DNA from 2 places in the Undibacterium sp. FT79W genome. Region 1 is predicted to be linked to the other one. Evidence: riboswitches for the same ligand, from Rfam matches in the RefSeq annotation. Region 1 holds a riboswitch; the other holds the start of a gene.
The links. Region 1 has a riboswitch for thiamine pyrophosphate ahead of H8K38_RS12155 (TonB-dependent siderophore receptor). Riboswitches for the same ligand answer to the same signal wherever they lie in the genome.

Region 1 (6,262 bases):
GACCATCTGAGCGGTCAGTTACGCACGGCATTTGTGCCAACCATGGGCAATCTGCACGAAGGCCATCTGTCGCTGATGCGACTGGCAAAAAAGCATGGTGACCCGGTGGTCGCCTCGATTTTTGTCAATCGTCTGCAATTCGGACCGAACGAAGATTTCGACAAATATCCGCGTACTTTCCAGGCTGACGTAGAAAAGCTGGAAAAAGAAGGCGTCTATATTTTGTTCGCGCCGACAGAAAAAGATCTGTATCCGGAGCCGCAGGAATTCCGCGTCCGTCCGCCAGACGATCTCGGCAATATTCTCGAAGGCGAATTCCGCCCCGGCTTTTTCACTGGCGTAACCACGGTGGTGTTGAAATTATTCTCTTGCGTACAACCGCGCGTTGCCGTGTTCGGTAAGAAAGACTATCAACAGCTGATGATCGTCAGAAATATGAGCAAGCAATTTGCCTTGCCAACCGAAATCATCGCCGCCGACACTTTCCGTGCTGATGACGGCCTCGCCTTATCGTCGCGCAATATGTATCTCTCTGCCGAAGAGCGGACCGAAGCACCGGCGCTGTATCAGGCATTGAATCAGGTTGCAGAAGAAGTCCGTGGCGGTCATCTGGATATGTTTGAACTCGAACGCAAAGCCATGGCCAGCCTCACAAATCGTCACTGGAAACCGGATTACATTGCGATCCGCAAACGTGCCGACCTGCAACCGCCATCTGCTGGCGATATCGCGCAAGGCGCGCCGCTGGTGGTGCTGGCAGCCGCGAAGCTCGGCAATACCCGTCTGATCGACAATCTGGAAATCTGATGACATCCCTGCGCATGCTGATTGGCAGCGTCTGCATACTGCCTGCACTGCTGGTCAGCGCCAGCAGTGTGGCGGCGGTCAGTGTCAAAGACGATGCGCAGCGTACGATTACGCTGGATAAACCAGCGCAAAGAATCATCAGTCTGGCGCCGCATGCGACCGAATTATTATTTGCAGCTGGTGCCGCAAAAAGTATCGTTGCCGTCAGTGATTACAGCGATTTCCCCGCCGCTGCAAAGGCCTTGCCATCGGTCGGCAATGTCTTTGCCTTAGATCTGGAAAAACTGCTGGCCTTAAAACCTGACCTCGTAGTGGTGTGGGGCACAGGTAGCGGCAAATTACTGGTTAACAAATTACGCGACAATCACATCACCGTTTTTGAGAGTGAGCCTCGCGATTACGAGATGGTGGCCTCCTCGCTGGAACGACTGGCGATACTGGCTGGCACGCCAGCCGCTGGTAAAGCGGCCGCAGAGCAATTCCGTTTGCGGCTCGCCAACCTTCAGAAACAATATCAGAGCGCACGCGACAAACCCATCAGTGTCTTTTATCAAGTCAATCGCAAGCCGCTGATGACGCTGAATGATACGCACATGGTCTCGGCGGCGATACGCTTATGTGGCGGAAAAAACGTCTTTGGTGCACTGAAAGAAATCAGCCCCACCGTGTCAGTGGAAGCTTTGCTGGCGGCGAATCCGGATGCCATTATCACTGGAGGCAGCAACACCGATAGCCTGAATGAGTGGCGACAGTTTTCAGTGCTGACTGCAGCAAAGAAAAATCATCTGTACGCAGTGAATGGCGATTGGCTGAACCGCGCCGGGCCACGCATACTCGATGGCACCGAAGCACTCTGCAAGCAAATTGCTGCGGCCAGAGAAAAGTAAAACGGGCTTACGCCCCCAAGTCATCTCCTCTATCGGCCCACTATCCGCCCACTATCCGCACAATTCAACGCAACAAATAGTTACCCCTCAAGCATGATTCTGTCTTTACGAGGATAATTCATGCCTCAGCCGCTGTGCGGCTTTTTTCTGGATATGATACATGCGTAAAGGCATCTTCCTGGCAGGCTCCGCTTACATCGTCTGGGGTCTGTTTCCACTGTATTTCAAAGCACTGCAAAGCGTTCCCTCCTTAGAAATACTGATCCATCGTATGTTATGGTCGCTGCTGTTTTTAGCCGGCGTGCTCGCCTGGCGTCAGCAATGGTCATGGCTGAGCGCTGTCCGTCGCCAGCCGAAAGTGATTGCCGGTTTTACGCTCAGCGCCCTGCTCTTGTCGAGCAACTGGTTTATCTACATCTGGGCGGTCAACGATGGTCATGTCGTCGATGCGAGTCTGGGTTATTTCATTACACCGCTGGTGAATATTCTGATCGGCTCGGCGGTGTTGCGGGAAAGGCTGCGTCCGGGTCAATGGCTGGCCGTCGCCTTTGCGGCGCTTGGTGTCGCCTGGCTGACCTGGCAAACCGGCCATCTGCCCTGGGTGGCCTTAGCGCTCGCGATCACCTTCGGCACTTACGGTCTGTTGCGTAAAACATCCTCACTGGGCGCGTTGGAAGGCTTGTCGCTGGAAACGATACTGCTGTTTCCCTTCGCTTTCGCTTATCTGGCGTGGCTGACTTTGCATGGGCAAAATGCGTTTCTTGTACAAGACAGCCACATGCAGATATTGCTCGCACTCAGCGGCCCGATCACGGCGATACCGCTGTTACTGTTCGCCGCCGGTGCCCGCCGGATTCCGATGACGACACTCGGTTTACTGCAATACATCGCGCCCAGCGTGCAACTTTTACTCGGCATCTGGGTGTTTCACGAAGCGTTTGATCAGCATAAATTGCTCGGCTTCATTGCGATCTGGGCGGCGCTGCTGGTGTATTCCATGGAAGGCATGTGGATCAGCTTCGCAGCCAAAAAACAGGGAGTATAAGCCTGATTGCACCAAATCTCAGCGTATTTGCTGGGGGTTTTAAGATACTCCCCCCAGTATATTTGAGGCAAAAAAGCACACCAGGTGTGCTTTTTTTTATTGAGCTAAACGATTCATGTTAAAGTGGCGCCTTCGCTAGGGGTCCTGGAAATGTTTTTCCGGGTGAGAGAGTCCCTTATACCTGATCTGGATAATGCCAGCGAAGGGAAGCGCAAAGTTCATGCCTCTGCCACGTCCTTTTGTGTACTCCCGCGCTGTACTTCACCGCAACCGAGAGTACAACATGAAAAACCCATCTGCACATCATCTTCATCCACGCCGTTTATCGTTGATCGCGATTGCTGTCGCACAGGCATTTGCATGGAACGCGGCGCACGCGCAATCCGTTGAAAAAGACTTACCTGAAGTCGTCGTCAGCGGCAACCGGCTCAGCGATGCCAAAGCCGAACGCACCAAAGCCGCCGGTTTTCTGGATACCGCACTGATCGAGACACCGTTTTCGGTCACCGCGTGGACGACGCTGCAAATGCAGGATTTGCGCATACGCCAGACCACCGATGCGATGAAATTCGATGCCAGCGTGAATGACGCCTATAACGCGATCGGCTATGCCGAGCAATTCTCGATTCGCGGTTTTGCGCTGGATAATTCCAGCAGCTATCGCAAAGATGGTTTTGCGATTCCGGGCGATGCCTCGATTCCGCTGGAAAATAAAGAACGCGTTGAAATCCTCAAAGGTATTTCCGGATTCCAGTCTGGCTTTGCCACGCCGGGCGGCATACTGAATTATGTGACCAAGCGCCCGACCACATCCGCACTGCGCAGCATCACCACTGAAATGTCAGAACGCGGCACTTTGTATGGCAGTGCCGATCTGGGCGGCATGAGCGCCGACCGCCAATTCGGTTATCGCATCAATGCCGCAGGCGAACGCCTGCGCTCGTATGTCAAAGGGGCGAATGGTGAGCGCCAGTTTATTTCCGGCGCGTTCGACTGGCATTTGTCGTCGCAGGCTTTGCTGCAACTCGATCTCGATTATCAGCACAAATCACAGCTCTCAGTGCCGGGCTTCCAGCTCACGAATGGCACCGATCTGCCACGCAATATCAGCGCCGATATGATGCTGAATCAACAGCCGTGGGCGAAACCGGTCGATACCCGCAACACCAATGTGGGCGTGCGTTTTGAATACAAAATCAACGCCGACTGGAACGCCAGCTTTGCGGCAAATCAGCATGAATTCAAACGCGACGATTACACCGCGTTTCCGTATGGCTGCAGTTCTGCCAATCTGGCCCCGGGCTATTGCGCGAATGGCGATTACGATGTGTATGATTATCGCAGCCTGAATGAGTCGAAATCGATGACCGGCACCCAGGCGCTGCTCAGCGGTAAATTTAACACCTTCGTATTCGCCCATACGTTTGCAGCAGGTTTATCCACTTCCCGCCGCAAAGATTATTTTGGCGATTACATTTACGATTACGCTGGTACCAGCAATTTGTATAACCCGGTTGCCGTTGCACCATCGCCAAATCAGCCGGGAGCGGCCAGCTTACGTCGCACCGATAAAGAATGGTCGGTATTTGCTCAAGACATCATCAGCCTCAGCGATGCCTGGAAACTGCACGCCGGCGTGCGCCATCTGCATATAGAGCGCACCCAACTCGATAATCCCGGCTATGACCGCAATGCCTGGGTGTCGAATGCTGCGCTGGTCTATCAACCTGTGCAATCCATGTCTTTGTACGGTTCGTTTGCGCAAGGGTTGGAACATGGCGGCATCTCCCCTTTCGGCACCAGCAATCAGAATGTCATGCTGAATCCGGCACGCTCGAAACAACTGGAGTTCGGTATCAAGAGCGATCTGAACCGTGATCTGAGCATCACTGCGGCTGTTTTCCGCATTCAGAAACCACTCGAATATACCAACAGCGCCAACGTTTATGTACAGAATGGCGAAGCGCAACATACCGGGCTGGAGCTCGCAGCACAGGGCAAATTAAGTTCGCAACTGTACCTCGGCGCCAGCATCACCGCGCTGGAAGCGAAACAGCAAGACACCGGAAATGCCGCGCTCGATGGCAAACGCGTGTTGAACGTACCTAAGCTGAAATCCAGCATCTATGCCGACTACGCTGTGGCGCAAGTCAAAGGGCTGAATCTGAATGCGAGCTGGCAGTATTCCGGCAATAAAGCCTATTCGCCGGATAACGCGGTGATTGTGCCCGGCTATCAGGTCGTGAATCTGGGTGCGCGTTACGTGACCAGCATTGCCGGCACCGCGACGACCTTGCGCTTTAATATCGACAATGCATTCGATAAATTCTACTGGCGCGATGTCACGCAATCCCTCGGCGGCTACTTGCTGCCGGGCGCCTCACGGATTTACAAACTGTCTGCACAGTTTGATTTCTGATTCTGCCGGTCTCTGATCTGAGCTGAAACTTAGCAACAATCCTCAGAAATCTCACAGAAGAAAAACGACGATACGCGATGGCGATCGTCGTTTTTTTATTGCTGGATTGTTTACCAGATTGATAGTCAGTCTGACTGCTATTTGATGGCAGCAGGTCAATTTAACGAAAAATATACTGGGGGGAGTATTTTCTAACACCCAATAGATTCAAAGAGATTTAAGCGAAAATTGAACATACTCCCTACTTTTACCAAAAAACACGAACCCAGAACACGTTTTACAAATCCAAAGCAGAGCAGAATGCTGAATGGCGAGAGGTATCAATCAAAAAACAAACGTGTTTCAACACACCATGCCAGCAGATCAAGCAAAAGATCGAAATTAACTGGATTTTGTTGTTATTGCCGCAATGTTGATATAAATCAACGTTTCTATATTAACATAGTGCTTTATATAGAATTGATCGCTTTGATTGCCTAAATCGGTTTCGATAAAGTTACCCGATCTTTATCTGCCAGCGTCCGGCCGGGCTGAATTAATCTGAATCGGACAGTGACTGCAAACCGTGAACGATGAGGTGTTTTTTACCCCTGCCTCATATCACAAAAAAATATGCCACATTTGTACCCCCCCTAAGAAAAAATTTTCTTTAACAAGACAGGAAGAGACATGAAACTCAGCTTTCGCAGCAAACTTTATTTACCACTCATCATCAGTTGGCTTTGCCTGCTCGGTATCAGCACGGTGAATGTATTGCAAAATAAAGCACAACGCTTTGAAGAGCGACAGATTGCATTGCGCTTTGCGACGGACGTCGGTATGTCAACAGTGAAAGAGTACGCGGCGCTGGTCAGTTCTGGCGCGATGCCGCTGGAAGAAGCCCAGAAACAAGCGCTGGCGCGCCTCAAGGCCATGCGCTACGGCAAAGATGGTTACTACACCGTGATCAACTCTCACCCGACTGTGGTGATGCATCCGATCAAAGCCGAACTCATCGGTAAAGATGTCAGTGACTTCAAAGACCCGGGCGGCCAGTTTTTCTATCGGAATGTCGCAACCATTGCCAAAGGTGCAGGTGAAGGCTGGGTAGAGTACGTCTGGACC
Region 2 (6,262 bases), on a different contig from region 1:
AGTCCGCGCTTGATAGCATTGCTGAATTAAAAACACTGGCAGGATCTGAACATGATCAGGATGGTGTGGCAATCGCCCGCATCATGGAAAGTTACGCACTGATTGATGATGGTAAACCCGATGATGCGATAAAGAACTTATTACAGATACGATCTACTCTGCATGCATCCGCCAGCGCGGAGGTTCGTATGCGTTTGCACAGTGCGTTTGGCTCGGCGTATTACATTACCGGTAATTTTGCGGCGTCATTGCAGCATTTTCTCGAAGCATTACGGCTCACCGATGAGCTGACCACACGCAAAATCGAAAACCGCATGTACAAACTGGACGCCATTGCCAAGTTGTACTCCGTCATGAAAGACCCTGAAAAAGCGCTGGTGACGATAGATGAAGCTTTTTCTTTGTCGCCTTTGTCGCGCTCACCCAAAACGGCGGCATCGCTGAACATCAGCCAGGGAATTGCATTATCGGCGCTGCACAGAAATAAGGAGGCAGCCGAAGCGTATAAGCGCGCCCTGAAACTGGCCAACGAGGCGGGATTAGTCGCCATGGCGGTGACCAGCCTGATTAATATCAGCGATTATTACCTGATCATGAATCAGTACCGTCAGGCGGAAAATTATGCAAGGCAGGCACTCAAAGAAGCTGAGACACTGAAGGACAAGCAATCGATCACCATCGCCCGTGTGAATCTGGGGTTTGCGCTGGCAGGTCAGGGAAAGATTTCCCAAGGCGTTGAGTTGATTAACGACGTAGTGAAGTACTTTCTCGACTCGGATCAGAAGCCGGATGCCGAGGCTGTACTAGCCGAGCAGGCCGCGATGTATGAGCGCGCCGCTATGTACAAAGAGGCGTTACAAACCGTGCGTCAGCAGCAAGAACTCAGCAACGAACTATTTCGCTCAGACCGGGCCAAGGCCGTTGCCGCATTACAGGAACAGTTCCATTCCGAGCAAAAGCAGAAGCAGATTGAATTACTGGCGAAAGAAAATGACCTGAAGGACGCGGACATCCGCAATCATCGCTTGCAGCAAATCGTTACGCTGCTGGGGGCGATTGTGACTGTGCTGATGGTGGCATTTTTGTTCCTGTTATATCGCCGGGTAAAGAGGATTAATCTGCAATTGCGTGAAGCTAATTCACAGCTGGAATTTCATGCCATACGTGATCCGCTCACCGGGCTTTACAACCGCCGTTCTTTCCTCGACATGATGAAGGCAAGAATGGCGCAGGCCGAGGCGGAGCGGCGCGATGTGCAGGAAAATAATCCGGATTGTCTGATCTTGCTGGATATCGATTATTTCAAACAGATTAATGATGGATTGGGGCATGCCGTTGGGGACGCGGTGTTGATGGAAGTAGCGCACCGGTTGCGGAAAGTGGTGCGGGACACCGATATGGTGCTGCGTTGGGGCGGAGAGGAATTTCTGGTGTTTTCACCGAAATCGTCGCCATCCCAGAGCGCCGGTTTGGTTGAACGTCTGTTGCAAGCGGTTGGAGCTGAACCTATCGTTGCCGGCGACAAGGAAATACAGGTCACGGTAACCGCGGGCTTCATTGCCTTGCCATTTTCTGACGTACCAGAGTCGGCATTCGGCTGGGAAAAAGTATTGCAGATTGCCGATATGGCGTTGTACCTGGGGAAGGCACATGGTCGTAACCGTGCTTACGGTATTTCGCGTTTGTTGGTTCCGCCTGAGATCGCGTTGCCAGTGCTGGAAACGGATATCTCCACGGCGATTGCGAATGGCATGGTGGAGTTGATCGAAGTGTCGGGGCCACCCAGGCTGGATTTATCATTCGCTAAAACGCCAGAGCCGCATTGATACTGATATTGGTTTGTCTGATTTTCATCATGCAATCGTAAAATTGACACTCTGATTAAATCCGCAATAAACCCGCTATAATGGCGGTCTTCCGGGCAAAGACAAAAGCACTGTTTTTGCCCGGATAAAAAATGCTAGGGGTCCTGTCCGCACTTGTGCGATGACGGGTGAGAAATACCCTCGAACCTGATCTGGATAATGCCAGCGAAGGGAAGCTGCTAAAGACTGCCAACGTCGTTACCGCGACAACTGCCACCTCTTTACAAACTCCTTTGCTGGCTCCATGCCTATATGCAAAGCGCAAAGGAGCCAAAATGAATGCCAACCCACAATTTCTGTCCGCCACCGCGACAGTTGATGAAGCCGCGATACAGCCGCTGCCGAATTCCCGCAAAATCTATGTACAGGGCAGCCGCCCCGATATCCGCGTGCCCATGCGCGAAATCAGCCAGTCGGATACGCCCGCCATGTTCGGTTCGGAAAAAAATCCGCCGATTTATGTCTACGATACTTCCGGTCCGTACACTGACCCTGACGTCAAAATTGATATCCGTTCCGGCCTGTCTTCTGTGCGTGGCAACTGGATTGCAGAAAGAAACGATACCGAAGAGCTGGCTGGCCCGACTTCCGAATATGGCATAGCGCGGCTGAATGATCCCAAACTGGCTGAACTGCGCTTCAACCTGAAACGCAAACCACGTCGAGCGCTGGCAGGAAAAAATGTGACGCAGATGCACTATGCGCGGCAAGGCATCATCACACCAGAAATGGAATACATCGCGATTCGCGAAAACCTGCAACGCAAAGAATATCTGGAACAATTAAAAGCGTCCGGCCCTATGGGTAACAAGCTGGCAGATCTGATGGGGCGCCAGCATCCGGGGCAGTCTTTTGGTGCAGCCGCATTTTCCAATCCTTCGAATGAGATCACGCCGGAATTCGTGCGCTCAGAAGTTGCACGCGGCCGCGCGATTATTCCGGCGAACATCAATCATCCTGAAGTCGAACCGATGATCATTGGACGTAATTTTCTGGTGAAAATTAACGCGAATATCGGCAACTCCGCAGTGACTTCATCGATAGGTGAAGAGGTCGAAAAAATGACCTGGGCGATACGCTGGGGCGGCGACAACGTGATGGATCTGTCGACTGGAAAACACATCCATGAAACCCGCGAATGGATCATCCGCAATTCGCCGGTGCCCATCGGTACTGTGCCGATTTATCAGGCTTTAGAAAAAGTGAATGGCAAGGCAGAAGATCTGACCTGGGAAATCTTTCGCGACACGCTGATTGAGCAAGCAGAGCAGGGCGTCGATTACTTCACGATCCACGCAGGAGTGCGTCTGCAATATGTGCCGCTGACAGCGAAACGTATGACAGGCATCGTTTCGCGTGGCGGTTCTATCATGGCGAAATGGTGTCTCGCGCATCATAAAGAAAGCTTCCTGTACGAGCATTTCGAAGACATCTGCGAGATCATGAAAGCCTACGATGTGTCATTCAGTCTGGGAGACGGTTTGCGTCCAGGTTCGATTTACGACGCCAACGATGAAGCGCAGCTCGGTGAATTGAAAACGCTGGGCGAATTGACGCAGATAGCGTGGAAACACGATGTACAGGTGATGATAGAAGGGCCCGGTCATGTGCCCATGCACCTGATCAAAGAAAACATGGATCTGCAACTAGAACAGTGCCACGAAGCGCCGTTCTACACACTGGGACCATTGACGACCGATATTGCACCGGGTTACGACCACATCACTTCCGGCATCGGCGCGGCGCAAATCGGTTGGTATGGCACGGCCATGCTGTGCTACGTGACACCGAAAGAGCATCTGGGTTTGCCGAATAAAGTCGACGTCAAAGACGGCATCATCACTTACAAAATTGCCGCGCATGCCGCTGATCTCGCGAAAGGCCATCCGGGTGCGCAAATCCGCGATAACGCCTTGTCGAAAGCTCGTTTTGAATTCCGCTGGGAAGATCAGTTCAACATCGGTCTTGACCCTGACAAAGCGCGCGAATTTCACGATGAAACTCTACCGAAAGATTCTGCCAAAGTCGCGCATTTCTGCTCTATGTGCGGGCCGCATTTCTGCTCCATGAAAATCACGCAGGAAGTGCGTGATTACGCAGCGAATCAGGGTATCAGCGAAATCGATGCGCTGAAAAAAGGCATGGAAGTGAAGGCGGTGGAATTCATTCAATCCGGCGCTGAAATTTATAAAAAACAGTAAGCGGTGACGATGATGGAAATTCAGTTAAATGGCGCGCCGCATCAGATCAGGTCTGCACAACTGGTGGCTGATTTAATTGCCGATCTGAGTCTGATGGATAAAGCGATTGCGGTGGCGGTGAACCGCCAGATTATTCCGCGTTCATGCTGGGCAGATCACGCATTGCAGGCGAATGACAAAGTCGATGTGGTGCGCGCCATTGGTGGCGGCTGACGGCTGAAAAATAACTCAGGCAGTGCTGACTGTCTGACGGAAAAACAGAAAAGGATTTGAAGATGCAAACAGAAATAAATAAAGAAATCGACGCAGACAGCGGCCTGACGATTGCCGGTAAAACTTACCGTTCACGCTTGTTGGTTGGCAGCGGAAAATATAAAGATCTGAAGCAAACACGTCTGGCAACCGAAGCTGCGGGAGCGGAAATTATTACGGTCGCAATTCGTCGCGTGAACATCGGTCAGGACCCGAATGCGCCTAGCTTGCTGGATGCGGTGCCGCCATCCAAATACACAATCTTGCCGAATTCAGCCGGATGCTATAACGCAGCAGATGCGGTCTACACCTTGCAGCTCGGGCGCGAATTACTGGGCGGCCATAAGCTGTGCAAACTCGAAGTGTTGGGCGATGAAAAGACCTTGTTCCCGAATATGCCGGAAACCCTGAAAGCCGCGAAAACACTGGTGCAGGATGGCTTTGATGTGATGGTGTATTGCAGCGACGATCCGATACAGGCGCGTATGCTGGAAGACATAGGCTGCGTGGCGGTGATGCCGCTGGCGTCACTCATTGGTTCTGGTATGGGCATACTGAATCCGTGGAATCTGTCGCTGATTATCGAACAGGCCAAAGTGCCGGTGCTGGTGGATGCGGGCGTTGGCACCGCATCGGATGCAGCGATTGCGATGGAGCTGGGTTGCGATGGCGTGTTGATGAATACCGCGATTGCCGGTGCTAAAGACCCAGTCCGCATGGCGCGGGCAATGGGGCTGGCAGTCGAGGCGGGGCGCGAAGCGTTTCTGGCAGGACGCATGCCGCGTAAATTTTCCGCGTCGCCATCCTCACCGATGGCAGGGCGCATCGTCTGATGGCAGCGACGATCCCGCAGCGCCCATGTGTGCTGGTGTTTGCCGGACACGATCCCAGCGGTGGCGCGGGCATACAGGCGGATATCGAAGCGATCGCCGCGCAGGGCGCGCATGCCTTGCCGGTCATCACTGCGCTGACGGTACAGGACAATGACCATGTCTATGCGCTGGAGGCCGTGCCGCATACGCTGATACTTCAGCAAGCACAGTGCTTACTAGACAAAATACCGGTGGCTGCGATTAAAGTCGGTATCGCTGGCAATGCAGAAAATGCGTGTGCCATCGCGGCGCTGATACAGCAGTTGCGGATAAAAAATCCGCGTCTGCCGGTGGTGGTCGATACCGTGCTGGGCAGCGGTCACGGTGATCGTTTATCGGCGGATGATGCGGTCGCTGCGATACAGCCTTTGCTGAAAGTCGCGACGTTGCTGACGCCGAATCTGCCTGAATTGCAAAGACTGGTGCCGCACGCTGCCGAACCTTCGTCACAGGTAAAAATGCTGATGCAAATGACGGCAGCCGATGCCCTGCTGAAAGGCGGGCATGCAGCGGCGGCACTGGTGAGTAATTGCTGGTATTCACATGCCGGGGGTGAACAGCGCTGGCAATGGCCGCGCTTATCCGGTGAATTTCACGGCAGCGGTTGCACGCTGGCGTCTGCGATTGCCGCTCAGCTGGCGCTGGGGCATTCCATGCAACACGCTTTGCATCAGGCGCAACTCTACACACAACAAAGTCTGCAGCGTGCTTACGCAATCGCAGGCGGGCAATTTATTCCGCGCAGATAACTTCAAATGACAAAGACACATACATTACGTGGTTTATATATCGTGACCCCGGACTGGGACGATACCGCACGCTTACTCGCTGTTACGGAACAGGCCTTGCTGGGCGGCGCGGCGATTGTTCAGTATCGCCACAAAACGGCAGACATGGAATTGCGGCGGCAACAGGCCACGGCTTTGCTGGCATTGTGCCGTCGCTTTGGAAAACCTTTTATCGTCAACGACCATCTGGATTTGTGCATGGAAATTGATGCCGATGGTTTGCATGTCGGCGGCACCGATATCTCTGTGGCCGAGGCGCGGGCGCAGATCGGTGCCGATAAAAT

Region 2: another riboswitch for thiamine pyrophosphate. It lies ahead of thiC (phosphomethylpyrimidine synthase ThiC); the one in region 1 lies ahead of H8K38_RS12155 (TonB-dependent siderophore receptor).

What each region holds. Positions count from the first base shown of each region.
Region 1 is NZ_JACOGB010000006.1:156,295-162,556, reverse strand. It holds gene panC (pantoate--beta-alanine ligase) at 1-807, shown strand, start outside; gene H8K38_RS12165 (cobalamin-binding protein) at 807-1,694, shown strand; gene rarD (EamA family transporter RarD) at 1,855-2,739, shown strand; TPP riboswitch at 2,867-2,964, shown strand; gene H8K38_RS12155 (TonB-dependent siderophore receptor) at 3,023-5,158, shown strand; gene H8K38_RS12150 (methyl-accepting chemotaxis protein) at 5,828-6,262, shown strand, end outside.
Region 2 is NZ_JACOGB010000001.1:27,955-34,216, forward strand. It holds gene H8K38_RS00115 (diguanylate cyclase) at 1-1,826, shown strand, start outside; TPP riboswitch at 1,953-2,056, shown strand; gene thiC (phosphomethylpyrimidine synthase ThiC) at 2,141-4,066, shown strand; gene thiS (sulfur carrier protein ThiS) at 4,079-4,279, shown strand; gene H8K38_RS00130 (thiazole synthase) at 4,342-5,151, shown strand; gene H8K38_RS00135 (hydroxymethylpyrimidine/phosphomethylpyrimidine kinase) at 5,151-5,939, shown strand; gene thiE (thiamine phosphate synthase) at 5,946-6,262, shown strand, end outside.